3 linked regions of the Arthrobacter globiformis genome follow. The protein of the gene in region 1 interacts with the protein of each later gene in a pairwise test. Links are inferred from orthologs where the notes say so. Each region holds a gene or a part of one and is shown on either strand. Other genes may lie near its edges.

Region 1 (5,879 bases):
AGGAGCTGGGCTGCACCGAATACGACTTCTGCGGGACGCCGCCCAGCGACAAGCTCAAGGACACGTCGAACCCCTTCCACGGACTGGGGCTTTTCAAGACCAGCTTCAGCAAGACGGTCACGGATTTCGTTGGCTGCTATGACCAGGTCATCAGCCCGCTGAAGTACAAGGCGTGGATTGCTGCCGGCGAACGCGTCGCCCGGCAGCTGTATACGCGCCGCACCGGGCAGCAGTTTTACTGAGGCATGAACGGCTAAGGCACTGAACGGCTAAGGCACTGAACGGCTAAGGCACTGAACGGCTAAGGCACTGAACGGCTAAGGCACTGAACGGAGGGAGCCCCGATGACCAAAGAACCCCGCGGCGCCAACCGGCAGCCCACGGACGGGCTGCCCAAGACGGAGCCGCTCACCGCCTCGCAGCTGCACCAGAACGCGGCGGCCAAGCGCATGCTGCGCCGCCTGGTCCAGGGGGAAAATCCGCCGACGGCACCACTGAGCATCGTGGACAGGCTCGCCGGGAGCCCCTACGCCAATCCCATGATCCAGGTGGGCGGGATCGATGAGTCCGCCCGCAAGACGATGGACTTTGCGCTGCATCTTGCCGAGTCCATGTTCCGGTACGGTGCCGGCGCCCTGGAGGTGGAAACAAGCATCATTGCCGTGACGGCTGCGCTGGGGCTGAAAAACATCGAGGTGGACATCACCAACCAGTCCGTGGGCATCAATTACGCAGCCAAGGACCAGACGCCCATCGCCCTCCTGCGGGTGGTCCGTTCCTGGACGAATAACTATGCGGGGCTTGCCCAGGTCCACCAACTGGTCACAGATATCGTGGCCGGCGGTGTCGGCCGGGACGAGGCCGTCCGCCGGCTCGACGAGATCCTCCGCCGCCCCAAGCCGTTCCCGCGCTGGATGGTGACGGTGGCGTTCGCGGTGTTCGCGGCCGTGTTCGTGGCCGTCATCGGCGGCGGTCCCGGCGCCTCGGCCGTCGCGTTCGCCTCCAACCTGCTCATCAGCCTGGTGGCCCGGAAGCTGGGCCGCTGGCGGACGCCTGACTTCTTCATCACGGCGGCCTGCTCGTTTGTGGTGACGGTCATCGCGCTGCTGATGTGGAGGTTCGGCAGCCCTGTGGGGATCCGGCTGGCCCCCGCCATTGTGGTGGTGGGCGGCATCCTGCTGCTGCTTCCCACAGGGCGGCTCGTGTCCTCGGTCCAGGATGCCATCAACGGCTTCCCAGTCACGGCTGCGGGCAGATTCCTGTCCACCCTGCTGACCTTCGGGGCCGTTGTCGCTGGCATCGCTGTCGCGTTTGTGGTGGGGGACAGGATCGGCATGGAGCCCATCAACGTCACGGAATCCTTCCCGCCTGCTTACCCGCTGTGGGTGCAGGTGATCCTGGTGGCCATCGCGGTCGTGGCGATCGGCATTACGGAACAGACGGACTGGAAGCTGCTGCTTCCGACGGCGGCCGTCGGTGTGGTGGGGCACCTGGCCCTCATCGGCGGCGAGGCGATCGGCATTGGCCCGCGGTTTTCGCCGGCACTCGCCGCTGTGGTGATCGGCCTGCTGGCCCGCGTGGTGGCGTTGAAGATGGGCGCCCCGCAGCTTGTGGTCGCCGTGCCGGCCGGTCTGATTCTCCTGCCCGGGCTCACCATTTTCCGGTCGATGTACGTCCTGACCATCGAGGAGTCCGAGATCCTGCTCGGGGCGGGCGGGATGCTCAGCGCCGGGGCGATCGTGTTTGGCGTTGCCGGCGGCATTGTGCTTGGTGACACGCTGGCACGGCCGCTCACGCGGAGCCTCGCCAGCAATGAGCGGCGGCGGTCCCGCCGCCGCTAGGGCCCTGCTGGATCTTTCCGGGTTAGATTTTGCCTATCGGCAGCTTCTTCTCGGCCTGGAACACGTCCTCGACGCGGCCCTTGGCCCAGTAGCCGGACAGCGAAACCTGGCTGCGGTCCAGGCCGCGCTCGCGGAACAGCACGTCCCGCAGGCCCTTCATGTAGCCCCGCTCGCCGTGCACAAAAACGTTCACGCGGCCGTCGGGCCAGGCGGCGTTGCGCACTGCTTCCACCAGCTGGCTGCTCTCACCCGCGGGAACGTCGCCGCGCTGCAGCCAGACCAGCTCAAGCCCGGCAGGGACAGCAAGCGCCTGGACGTCAGCCTCCGTGCCCACTTCGATGAAGGCCAGGCCGCGGGCCTGCGCGGGAAGGGATTCGATGACGGCGGCAACTGCCGGCAGTGCTGCCTCGTCGCAGGCCAGCAGGTACCAGTCCGCGGCCGGATCGGGGTTGTAGCCGCCCCCGGGGCCGGTGAAGATGAGGCTGTCGCCCGGTTCGGCCGCGGCAGCCCAGGGACCGGCCAGGCCTTCGTCTCCGTGGACCACGAAATCAATGGCCAGTTCGCCGGCGGCCGTATCCACCCAGCGGACCGTGTATGTCCGGGTGTGCGGCCACTGCTCCCGGGGCATCGTTTCCCGGACGGCCCAAAGGTCCAGGGGCTGGGGGTAGTCCACCCCGGGCTGCGGAAAGACGATCTTGACGTACCGGTCCACGAAGTCGTTGTTGACGTAATCAGCGAACCCCGGGCCGCCGGCGACGATCCGCACCATGTGCGCGGAAAGCTGCTCCCGGCGAAGGACAGTCAGGGTGACCTGCGGGCGGGATTTTTTCGTGGCGGTTGTGGGGGCCGGAAGGGAAGTCATGGAGGTAAGCCTAGCCTAAGTACCTTAGCGGGACGGCGGGGAGTTCCCAGTCCACAGGCCCGGCGCCCTGCTCTTTCAGCAGGTCGTTGGCCCGGCTGAACGGCCTGGAGCCGAAGAAGCCCCGCGAGGCGGAGAGCGGGCTGGGGTGGGCGCTGGCCACCACGGGTGTGCCGCCCAGCAGGGGGCGGACGCTCTCGGCGTCCTTCCCCCAGAGTAGGGCGACGAGCGGCGCTGTGGTTCCCTCCGCTGTACGGCGGCCAACGACGGCGGCAACAGCGGCCGTCGTGACCGTTTCCCAGCCCTTGCCCCGGTGGGATCCCGCAGCGCCCTCACGCACGCTCAGCACCCGGTTCAGCAGCAATACGCCCTGGTCCGCCCAGGCGCCCAGGTCGCCGTGGATCCGCGGCGGCAGGCCCAGGTCCGCTTCAAGCTCCTTGTAGATGTTGGCCAGGCTGCGCGGGATGGGGCGGGTGCCGGAGTCCACGGAAAAGGCGAGCCCCACGGCATGTCCGGGTGTGGGGTACGGATCCTGGCCCACGATCAGGACCCGTACCCCGTTCAACGGCTGCCGGAAAGCCCGGAGGACGTTCGACGCCGACGGCAGCACACGCTGCCCGGCCGCCTCCTCGCTGGCGAGGAAGGACAGTACGGACCGCAACTCGGCCTCCACTCCCGCCAGCGCGTCCGCCCAGTCAGGTGCCATCAGCTCGCCGAGGGGCAGCCCGGCCAGCTCCGCAAAGTCCGGGCCAGCCGCCATTGTGGGCTCGAGGTCGAAGAGTGGTTCAGGTTCCGTCACGGTGTCCATTCTCCCGCAATGATGCCGGAAGCCCGGTGCCAGCCTCCGGGGCGCGGAGGCCGGTGCCGCCGCGCCGCAAATGACAAGGCTGTTATTCCTCCGTAACATAGGGGAGGTACTTTGACCGGATTCAGCTAAGGAGAGCGCAGTGGCCGAGCCGTTGCAGGACCACCTCGCGGAGCAGGATCCAGGGCAGGACTCAGCGCTGGAGCACGGGCTGCGGAGCGGCTCGCTGCTGGACGACTTCAGGCTCAGGGACTCGCCACTGAGCGAGCGGGAGCAGCAGATTCTCGCCCTGGAACGGCAATGGTGGAAGTACGCCGGTGCCAAGGAACAGGCCATCCGCGAGCTCTTTGATTTGTCCGCGACGCACTACTACCAGATCCTTAATGCCCTCATTGATACAGAGCACGCGCTGGCCCACGACCCCATGCTCGTGAAGAGATTGCGTAGACTACGTACGTCACGTCAGCGGGCCCGCACTGCTCGCCGCCTTGGATCTGACGCGTAACTGCTAGTGCCGGACTGCCGGCGAAAACCAACAAGGACGCCTGTTTACCATGACTAATTTTGCTCGGGACGAATTTGACAGGGTGCCTGAGGTCTCCTCCCGGCAGGGCGTACACCGCGATGTCTCTGCGCCGTCGCGCCCGAAGTTGTGGCCCATCCTTTCCGTGGGAATCGGCGCGCTGGCCGTCGGCCTGGTTGCTTTCCTCCTGCTGCCGCAGCTGGGTTTCCAGCCCGCCATCGCGCCGCAGCCTGCCGCTGCGGCCGGCACTTCCACGGTGTCGCCCAGCTCAACGGCGACGACGTCTGCGCGTGCGACGCCCAGCGCCACCGCCTCGGCCTCGGCGTCCGCCTCCGAAACGGCTTCGCCCTCCGCGCTGGAGCCCGCCACCTCGGAAACCATTGCCCCTGCGGCGGTGGACAAGTCGCAGCCGGTTGCCATTTTCAATGGCACGCTGACTTCCGGACTGGCCGGACGTGTGGGTGCCACAGTCAAGTCCGACGGCTGGGTGCTCGGTGAGGTGGCCAACTGGCAGGGTGCACCCCAGCAGCAGTCGGTGATCTTCTACTCGGACGCTGCCCACAGGGCCAACGCCGAGGCGCTCAGTGCATTGCTGAACATCCCCACGCTGGTGGAGAGTGCGGACTTCCCGACGCCCGTTGTGGTGGTGCTGGGCCCCGGCTACGAGTAGCCATTCCGGTTACGCCTGAATAACTATTGCCGTCGCTGCCGGCCGCTGGCCTGCGTCTGAAAGGGCTTGACTGGATAGAGTGATGGCAGGCTTCAAGGCGTAATTCACGGCACACACCGACGTGGGCCTTACGGGAGCAACCTGAAAGTGTGGGGATCATGGCATTGGGAACCGTGAAATGGTTCAACGCGGAAAAGGGCTACGGCTTCATCACCGTTGACGATTCGGGCGACGACGTCTTTGTGCACTGGTCGGCCATCCAGACCGACGGGTACCGGGCACTGGATGAGGGCCAGCGCGTGGAGCTGGAAGTGGGCGAAGGCGAAAAGGGTCCGCAGGCAGAAAATGTCCGGCCCGTCTAGTGGCACGCCGCACAGGTCTCCGGGGTTCTGCTGTCTGGGGCGCCGCCGTCGTGCTGACGGTGGGTGCCTGCTCAGGGTCCGGGGACAACGCCCGGACGGCTCCGGTGGAAGCCAGTGGCGACGGGACCCTGCGGATCGGGCTGATCCTCGACAACACCGGACCCCAGGCCTTCCTGAACGCCGCCCAACTGGCCGCCGCCAAGCTCGCCGTCCAGGAGATCAACGCGGCAGGCGGGCACAAGGGCCGGCCCGTCGAGCTGCTGCCTGAGACAACCGAGGGCGACACCGGCGCGCAGGCCCGGAAACTCGTCGATGCCAAGGCGGACGTCGTGATTGGTCCCACCGATTCCAGCCGTGCGCCGGCCGCCATCGACGTGCTGTCCAAAGCCAGGATCACGCTCATCTCTCCCGCCAACACGGCTCCGGAACTCAGCAGCTACAAGAGCGGCGGCTACTACTTCCGGACGGCCGCGGCGGACATCGCACAGGCTCCTGTCTTGGTGAAACTCGCCAAGGACGCCGGTGCCAAGAGCCTCGCGGTGGTCTACGAGGACGGCAGCTACGGCCAGGCCGTGTCTGCAGCAGTGTCCGCTTCCGCCAAGGCCGGCGGGCTGGATCCGGTCACCGTCTCCGGCTTCAAGGCGGGCGAGGCACAGAAGTCCGCGGCCGCCGCCCGCGACGTGGCGCCGGACGCCGTCGTCGTCATTGCCCGGGACGGTGCGCAGGGCGCCATCGCCGAGCTCACCAACGCCGGACTGCCGGGCAACAAACTCATCCTGGGCGACGGCGCCTTCAGGCAGTACGGGTCCGACCTCGGAT
Region 2 (3,555 bases), on another replicon or contig:
CCCGGCTCATACGCCCGCGCCCTCTAGGACCTTCTCGGCGTCCTTGACCCGCAGCTTGCCGGACATGAGTTGAGGCAGCAGAGTATCGCGAGTCGATCCCAGTGATTGCGCCTCATACTCGAGCGAATCCCGCAGTTCGAGAAGAGGACGGGCCGCTGCGGCATAGTCCTTTTGCTGGTCACTCGAAACCCGCGGCGCAGGGAACGAAGGGATGGCGTCAGAACCTAGATGCAGAACGGTCGTGCCGCTAGTGCGACTCCTGCAGTGTGCTCGGAAGCGCCCTTGCAACATCACGCCGAGCAAGAATTCGACCGGCGTGTTCGTCCGCGGACGGATGATGGCCAGATCCGAGCTGGCGACGAGCTTTTCGTAATTTGGGGCTCCGGGTACACGGACTGCTCGGCCGACCACTTCCGCCGCTTGGGTCAGGTCTGTCTGAGCGACGACCAGTTCGCCAGGGGAGATCTGTTGAGCAGCCTTGAACGGGCCGGCATAGTCCTTGAGCCCCCTGAGCGAGTATCCGCCGTTCCTATGAAACGACTTCAGGGTGACGAGAGCAGTTGATGACGTACGAAGATCCGCGCTCCGATAGGCCACGCCTTTGGTGACCGTGGCTAACTCGTTAAACGGGATTGTTGCGTCGGACTGACCGCAAATCAAAGCGAAAGTAGCTTCCAACACCTCCCCGATCTTTGTAATGAGACGGGAGTTGGCGACGATCTTGTCGTCCAAGGCACCAAGCACATCTGTAATTGCCCGCTGTTCGGAAACCACAGGCAGAGTCACTAGGAGTGATCTGATGTCACCCAGGTTGATATAGGCGGCCATGTCCGTGTTGTTCATCCGGTTGGCAGCCTGGTTCCAGAACTCTGTGCTACCAAACCAGTAGCGTAAAAAACGGGGAACGATTGCATCAGTATTCAGGACTCGGAAGTAGCAGAGCTGTGGGCTGTACACGACACGTTCGCCTGTTTCCGGCAGAATGGCGGCGCGGCCGACTGTACCCTTCGTGGTCAGCAAGACGTCGCCCGCCTGGCCCGCTTTTCCTCCGATGGAGTTGGCGTATTTATCCGAGACGAAGTCCAGACCGTCGAACCGGACGGCATCGTCCATTACATCTGCAACACGGATTATTCGGTAACCCGGTCGACCGTGTTCAGCCCGCTTCGTGCGGTACCCGTCGCCGATTTCGAGCGCACCAGCCGCCACAAGCTCGCCAATACTCGTGACCCGCATGGAACTCATGAGACCCTCCCTAGCTGCTCGCGTACAACCGACGCAAGCCTCTCGGACTCCTCGAACTGCTCGTACAATGCCGCCGTCAACCGCGCGATCTTCTCTTCGATCGGCTCGCCGTCGTCCTCGACATCGGCAGCACCGACGTATCGGCCCGGTGTCAGAGCGTAGTCTGCTGCCTTGATCTCCGCGAGGCTGGCCGAATAGCAGAAGCCGGCCTCGTCGTCGTACATCAATCCTGCCTCGGCCGCAGAAGCAGTCCCGCGCCAGGCGTGGTAGGTGTTGGCGATTTTCGCGATGTCCTCGTCGGACAGCGCGCGCTCGGCGCGGTCCACCATGTAGCCCAGGTTTCGGGCGTCGATGAAGAGCACCTGCCCGGTCCTGTCCACAGAGCCGCGGGGACCCGCTGTCTTATCCTTCGCGAAGAACCATGTGCACACGGGAATGCCGGTGCTGCGGAAGAGCTGAGTGGGCAGGGCTACCATGCAGGAGACCAGGTCTGCCTCGACGAGCTGGGCGCGGATCTCGCCTTCGCCGCCCGAGTTGGAGGACATGGAGCCGTTGGCCATGACCACGCCGGCGCTGCCGCCGGGGGCCAGTTTGGAGATGATGTGCTGGATCCAGGCGTAGTTGGCGTTGCCGGCCGGGGGCACGCCATACTTCCAGCGGGGGTCGGACTCAGAACGGGACCAGTCCTTGATGTTGAAGGGCGGGTTGGCCATGATGAAGTCCGCGCCGTTGTTGCCGGTCAGATCCGGGTGCTGGTCGCGTGCGAACGTGTCGCCCCATCGGGACGCGAGGTTGGTATTCAGCCCGTGGATGGCGAGGTTCATCTTGGCCATCCGCCAGGTGCGCTCGTTGAGCTCCTGTCCGTAGACGGAGATGTCTGAGCCTTCCATGTTGTGGGCCTCAAGGAACTTCTCCGCCTGGACGAACATGCCGCCGGATCCGCAGCAGGGATCGTAGACGCGACCGCGGTGCGGTTCCAGGACTTCGACGAGAACCCGGACCACGCCCGCCGGGGTGTAGAACTCGCCGCCACGCTTGCCCTCAGCCTTGGCGAACTTCTCCAGGAAGTATTCGTAGACCTCGCCGAGCAGATCACGGGCCTTCGTGGCTCCCTGGCCAGTGAAGCGGGCGGAGTTGAACAGGTCCAGCAGTTCGCCGAGACGGCGCTGGTCCACGTTGTCCCGGTTGTAGATGCGGGGGAGCGTGGCGGCCAGCGACTTGTTGTCGGCCATGATGAGCTCCATGGCTTCATCGATGAGCAGCCCGATGGACTTGGGCGCGGCGCCGTTCATCGCAGGCAGGCCCTTGGCGTTCTCCGCCAGGTAGCTCCAGCGGGCCCGCTCGGAGACCCAGAACACGCCGCGGCCGGTGTATTCGTCCACGTCGTCGATCAGCTGGGCGATCTGCTCCTCGTTGAGCCCATCCGCCTCCAGCTCGGCTTGAATTTGCCCGCGGCGCTCGTCGAACGCGTCCGAGACGTACTTCAGGAATACCAGCCCGAGGATCACGTCCTTGTACTGTGAGGCATCCATAGAGCCGCGCAGTTTGTCCGCGGCCTTCCAGAGCGTGTCCTTGAGTTCCTTCATGGTGGACGGGGCAAGGTCCACCATAGATTTCGGGGGCATTATGCAGTTCCTTCTGTTGGTGCGGCGTTTGGAGATGGTGTCAGGGCGAGGCTTCCGCCCGCTACGCCGTCCGTAAACAGGGTAGCGAGTTCCTCCAACTGGTCGAGGCGCTGGCGGGCCTCGCGTTGTTCGTGTTGCAGCACGGCAAGGGCCTGCGCGAGCGGCTGCCGTTGAGCGTCCGGCGTGCGGCGCAGGCGCCAGTTGCGCCAGGCTTTGTCGGTTGCGGGGAGACTGTTGATGTCAGCGGCCACAACGTCAGGCACCAGGCCACCGGGATCACCGTCGTCGATCCTCAGGATGCGGGCAGGAAAGACGACAACGGCGCCGCCCTCGCTGTCGACCCCCGCGACGGGCCGCGGACTGGTGCAGAAGACGACGTCACCGGGCTCGGTCAGGCGCCCGTTCGGGCAGGTGACCGCGAAGTCCAGAAGGCTGATGAACCTGGGTTGCAGGCTATGGGGATCCAGCAGTTCCTGCCTGCCGAGGACCCTGCTGCCTTCCCTGGGGTTGAAGGTGTTCTCATCCAGCCGGTTGCCATTAACGTAGCGGAGATTTCCGGCTGCGATCAGTTCCTGGACCGATGTGGTGTTTGGTCGGTTGCCTTGTGCACCGGGCTGAACCCCGGGGATCGCCGGCGGTCCGGACTGCCCGGACGACAGGAGCCGGATGAGCTCCTCGATGCGGA
Region 3 (3,403 bases), 2.0 Mb from region 1 along the record:
GGCTTCAGGGGCGCCAGCAGCCGGGGCGGGCACTTCCGTCCGTCCGCTTGCCGCCGCCTCAGTGGCAGTCAAGGCAGCGGGTGACTCGGCAGCCTCCGCAGATTCAACGGGGCTTTCGGCCGGCTCCGCGGCTTTCGGCTTTGTTGCCCGGCGGCGGCGCACAGGCTTTGACTCGGCAGAAGGTTCCTCGGCGGCCGGAACGGCCGCAGCCTCGACTGCCGGCTCGATAGCGGCTGCCTGTTCGCCAGCTTCCTGGACATCTACTTCGGCCCCGGCAGCTTCCGCAAACGCGGGCAACGGCTCTTCGGCAACCTTCTTCCGGGCGCGGGTCCGGCGCACCGGGGTCTTGGCCGGGGCGTCCGCGCTTTCCGCGACAGCCGACTCCGGCAGGGCGGCATCAGCCGCTGCAGTTTCCGACGCCGCGGACTCCGCGTCCGCTGCTGTGGCCTTGGGCGGCGCCTTGCGCCGGGTCCTGGTGGCTTTCTTGGGAGCCTCGGCGGCGGCTTCGCCGGCGGCAGCCGGTTCTTCATTAACGGCTATAACCTGGTCATTATCCATATGTGGCAACACTCCTGCCCCCGACATGCCGCCACATTCGGCACCCATTGGGGCACATATTGTCAAAACCCGCAGGCATTGACAGAAGTCAATTGGATACCAGCAGGCTCGCACCGGCAGTGGGGTGCGGCAGGCCTGACAGGCCGGCGGGATTGTTACTGGAACCCGTTGTTTCTGACAACCACAACCAGGTGCCGTCCAATGAAAGCTGGGAGGCTGGATCTTCTTTCCAAAGCCTGCACCACTGCTCATTGGCGGTCTTGGGAACAAGCCACCGGACTGGAGTTCGAATGTGGTTCGCGCTCCAGCCACGTTTATTCTCTCATATTGCCGTTCAAATACGCTGTAATTGTGTGACAAAGCCGGTCAATGCGGCCCATGGCGGTGAGTACAGACTGCCTCAAGCCGGCGGCGATACAATCTGGGCAGGAGCACCCCAGACAAAGGACGCCATCCCATGCCACGCATATCGCCTTCCACAGGCACGGACTACGAACAGGATCACCAGGACGGTGCCGGGCCCGCCGCGGCTTCGGCCGGTGCCGCCGTACCGGCCATGACACGCGACCGCCCCTTCGGCTGGCTGCTGGTCATCACCGGCGTAGTGGGCTGGCTGGCATCCGGCATCCTGGTGCTGGAAAAGCTGGAGGTCCTCAAGGATCCCAACCACGCCACCGTCTGCGACGTGAACCCCTGGATTTCCTGCGGGCAGGTCATGCAGACGTGGCAGAGTTCAGTCTTTGGCTTCCCGAACATGTTCATCGGAATTGTCGCCTTCGCCGTCACGATCACCGCGGGAATGGCGCTGCTTGCCGGCGCCCGGTTCGCCCGCTGGTACTGGCTTGGGCTGCAGGCCGGCATCACGCTCGGCTTCATCTTCGTAGTGTGGCTGTGGTCCCAGGCGCTGTACTCCATCCGCATCCTGTGCCCGTTCTGCATGGTTGTCTGGGCCGCGATGATTCCGCTCTTTGTCTGGGTGACCGTGCGGAACGTAGTCCACGGCGTGATTCCGGCGCCGGCGGGCCTGGCCCGGATCCTGGGCGACTCGGGCTGGATCATCTCGGCGCTGCTCTACGTTGCCGTGATTGCGACGATCTTCTTCGCATTCATCCAGGTGTTCGCGGGCACCTCAGGGTTCTAGCAGCTCAGGGTTCTAGCAGCGCGAACGTACAGTTAAGCCCCGCGGATCAGCGCGAACGTACAGTTGTGGCCCCCCGCTCCGAGGAGTGAGGGGCCACAACTGTACGTTCGCGCCTAACCTGCCAGCGCGGTTAACCTGCCACGAAGCTCAGGCCGGGAACCAGATCTTGATTTCGCGCTCGGCCGAGTCCACCGAGTCCGAGCCGTGGACGAGGTTCTGCTGGACCTTCAGGCCCCAGTCGCGGCCGAAGTCGCCGCGGATGGTCCCGGGGGCCGCCGTCGTGGGGTCGGTGGTGCCGGCCAGCGACCGGAAGCCTTCGATGACGCGGTGGCCTTCGAAGATCGCTGCCACCACGGGGCCGCTGAGCATGAACTCCACGAGCGGCTCGTAGAACGGCTTGCCCACGTGCTCCTCGTAGTGCTGCTCGAGCAGCTCCCGGCTGGCGTCGGTCTTCTTGAGTTCGGCCAGGGTGTAGCCCTTGGCTTCGATCCTCTTGAGGATCTCGCCCGTCAGGTTGCGGGTGACGCCGTCCGGCTTGATCAGGACAAGGGTGCGCTCAATGCTCACAGTCGCTCCAATGAGGTTGGTAGTGGGTTTCGACGGTAAGTCTACGGGGTCTGGCCGGTGCCTTCATTGCCGGTGGCCTCCGGGTGGGCGGCCTCCCACTCGGCCTGCTCGCGGTCCCGCTGGGCGGACTCGCGGTCAATCCGGATGCCGGCCCGGATGCCGTACCACCAGGCGAGGGCGAACAGCGCGCCCACGAGAAACATCATGGGTTCCGCGAAGCCGCTCAGGATGAGCACCAGCTGCAGGACCCAGCCCAGCCCCACGCCCCACGGCTTGGACAGCACGGCGCAGGCCAGGATCAGCACCACGCTCAGCCCGATGCCCACCGAGAGGATCAGCGCCGGGGAGATCTCGGCACGGCGCAGCCCGAACACCGCCAGCGTGGCGAAGAAGACCACAAAGGCCTCCAGCAGCAGGACCGTCGAGGCGAACATGACCTTGGTGGACCGGCGCTTCTTGGGCATCCCCGGGCGCCATTCACGCTGGGCCTTGGTTAGCCGCGCCATCAGGTGGCTGCCTTGCCAAGCAGGATGCGGGCATCCGCTACCAGCGTGATGGACCCGGTCACCAGCACGCCGCCGGCGAGGTCGTCGTTGGCTTCGGCGCGCTCAACGGCCCACTCCAGTGCGTCGTCCAGCTTCTCGGCGATGTGCACGTTTTCCTCGCCAAAGCCGAGGTCGACGGCGAGTTCCGCCAGTTCCGCTGCAGGCACCGCCCGCGGCGAGTTGGACTGGGTGAAGCAGAATTCCTGTGCGAGGCCGCCCAGTGATTCCTTGAGCTGGCGCAGGATCTCCTCGGCATCCTTTTCCTTGAGCACGCCCACCACCACCACCAGCTTGCTGAAGCTGAAGGCCTCCTGGATTGCCTCGGCCGAGGCCCGGATGCCGTCCGGGTTGTGGGCAGCGTCCACGATGATGGTCGGAGCCGTGCGCACGACTTCCAGCCGGCCCGGGGACGAAACGGTGGCGAAGGCCTCCTGCAGGACCTCCAGGGACAGCTCCTTCTCGCCGCCGCCAAGGAATGCCTCCAGCGCGGCCACAGCCACGGCGGCATTCTCGGCCTGGTGGGCACCGTGCAGCGGGACCATGATGTCCGGGTAGCGTCCGGCGAGGCCCTGGACGGTCACCACTTGGCCGC

The links. The genes of interacting proteins can lie anywhere in the genome.
Region 2: the proteins of QFZ23_RS05355 (region 1) and QFZ23_RS23255 interact in binary tests that used the Escherichia coli proteins (3 or more experiments, as listed by UniProt). The link is inferred for Arthrobacter globiformis from one-to-one orthologs.
Region 3: the proteins of QFZ23_RS05355 (region 1) and ndk interact in binary tests that used the Escherichia coli proteins (3 or more experiments, as listed by UniProt). The link is inferred for Arthrobacter globiformis from one-to-one orthologs.

Annotation. Positions count from the first base shown.
Region 1 is NZ_JAUSZX010000001.1:1,142,308-1,148,186, forward strand. What follows is about bases 1,612-4,586. They hold QFZ23_RS05355 (uracil-DNA glycosylase), read right to left. Parts: upstream 3,509-4,586; coding sequence 2,714-3,508; downstream 1,612-2,713. Other genes in these bases: QFZ23_RS05345 (threonine/serine ThrE exporter family protein), read left to right, coding at 1,612-1,841; QFZ23_RS05350 (siderophore-interacting protein), read right to left, coding at 1,864-2,703; QFZ23_RS05360 (DUF3263 domain-containing protein), read left to right, coding at 3,648-4,010; QFZ23_RS05365 (LytR C-terminal domain-containing protein), read left to right, coding at 4,060-4,586. In the rest of the region: QFZ23_RS05340 (lipid II:glycine glycyltransferase FemX), read left to right, coding at 1-242; more of QFZ23_RS05345, read left to right, coding at 345-1,611; more of QFZ23_RS05365, read left to right, coding at 4,587-4,698; QFZ23_RS05370 (cold-shock protein), read left to right, coding at 4,857-5,060; QFZ23_RS05375 (ABC transporter substrate-binding protein), read left to right, coding at 5,060-5,879. UniProt on the Escherichia coli protein: Excises uracil residues from the DNA which can arise as a result of misincorporation of dUMP residues by DNA polymerase or due to deamination of cytosine.
Region 2 is NZ_JAUSZX010000003.1:45,685-49,239, reverse strand. The notes cover bases 557-3,555. They hold QFZ23_RS23255 (class I SAM-dependent DNA methyltransferase), read right to left. Parts: upstream 2,871-3,555; coding sequence 1,242-2,870; downstream 557-1,241. Other genes in these bases: QFZ23_RS23250 (hypothetical protein), read right to left, coding at 2,870-3,555; QFZ23_RS23260 (restriction endonuclease subunit S), read right to left, coding at 557-1,245. In the rest of the region: QFZ23_RS23265 (PDDEXK nuclease domain-containing protein), read right to left, coding at 1-10; more of QFZ23_RS23260, read right to left, coding at 7-556. UniProt on the Escherichia coli protein: The subtype gamma methyltransferase (M) subunit of a type I restriction enzyme. The M and S subunits together form a methyltransferase (MTase) that methylates A-2 on the top and A-3 on the bottom strand of the sequence 5'-AACN(6)GTGC-3'.
Region 3 is NZ_JAUSZX010000001.1:3,177,994-3,181,396, forward strand. Bases 557-3,403 are described here. They hold ndk (nucleoside-diphosphate kinase), read right to left. Parts: upstream 2,267-3,403; coding sequence 1,847-2,266; downstream 557-1,846. Other genes in these bases: QFZ23_RS14840 (Rne/Rng family ribonuclease), read right to left, coding at 557-558; QFZ23_RS14845 (vitamin K epoxide reductase family protein), read left to right, coding at 1,016-1,699; QFZ23_RS14855 (DUF4233 domain-containing protein), read right to left, coding at 2,308-2,772; QFZ23_RS14860 (bifunctional folylpolyglutamate synthase/dihydrofolate synthase), read right to left, coding at 2,772-3,403. Outside these bases: more of QFZ23_RS14840, read right to left, coding at 1-556. UniProt on the Escherichia coli protein: Major role in the synthesis of nucleoside triphosphates other than ATP. The ATP gamma phosphate is transferred to the NDP beta phosphate via a ping-pong mechanism, using a phosphorylated active-site intermediate.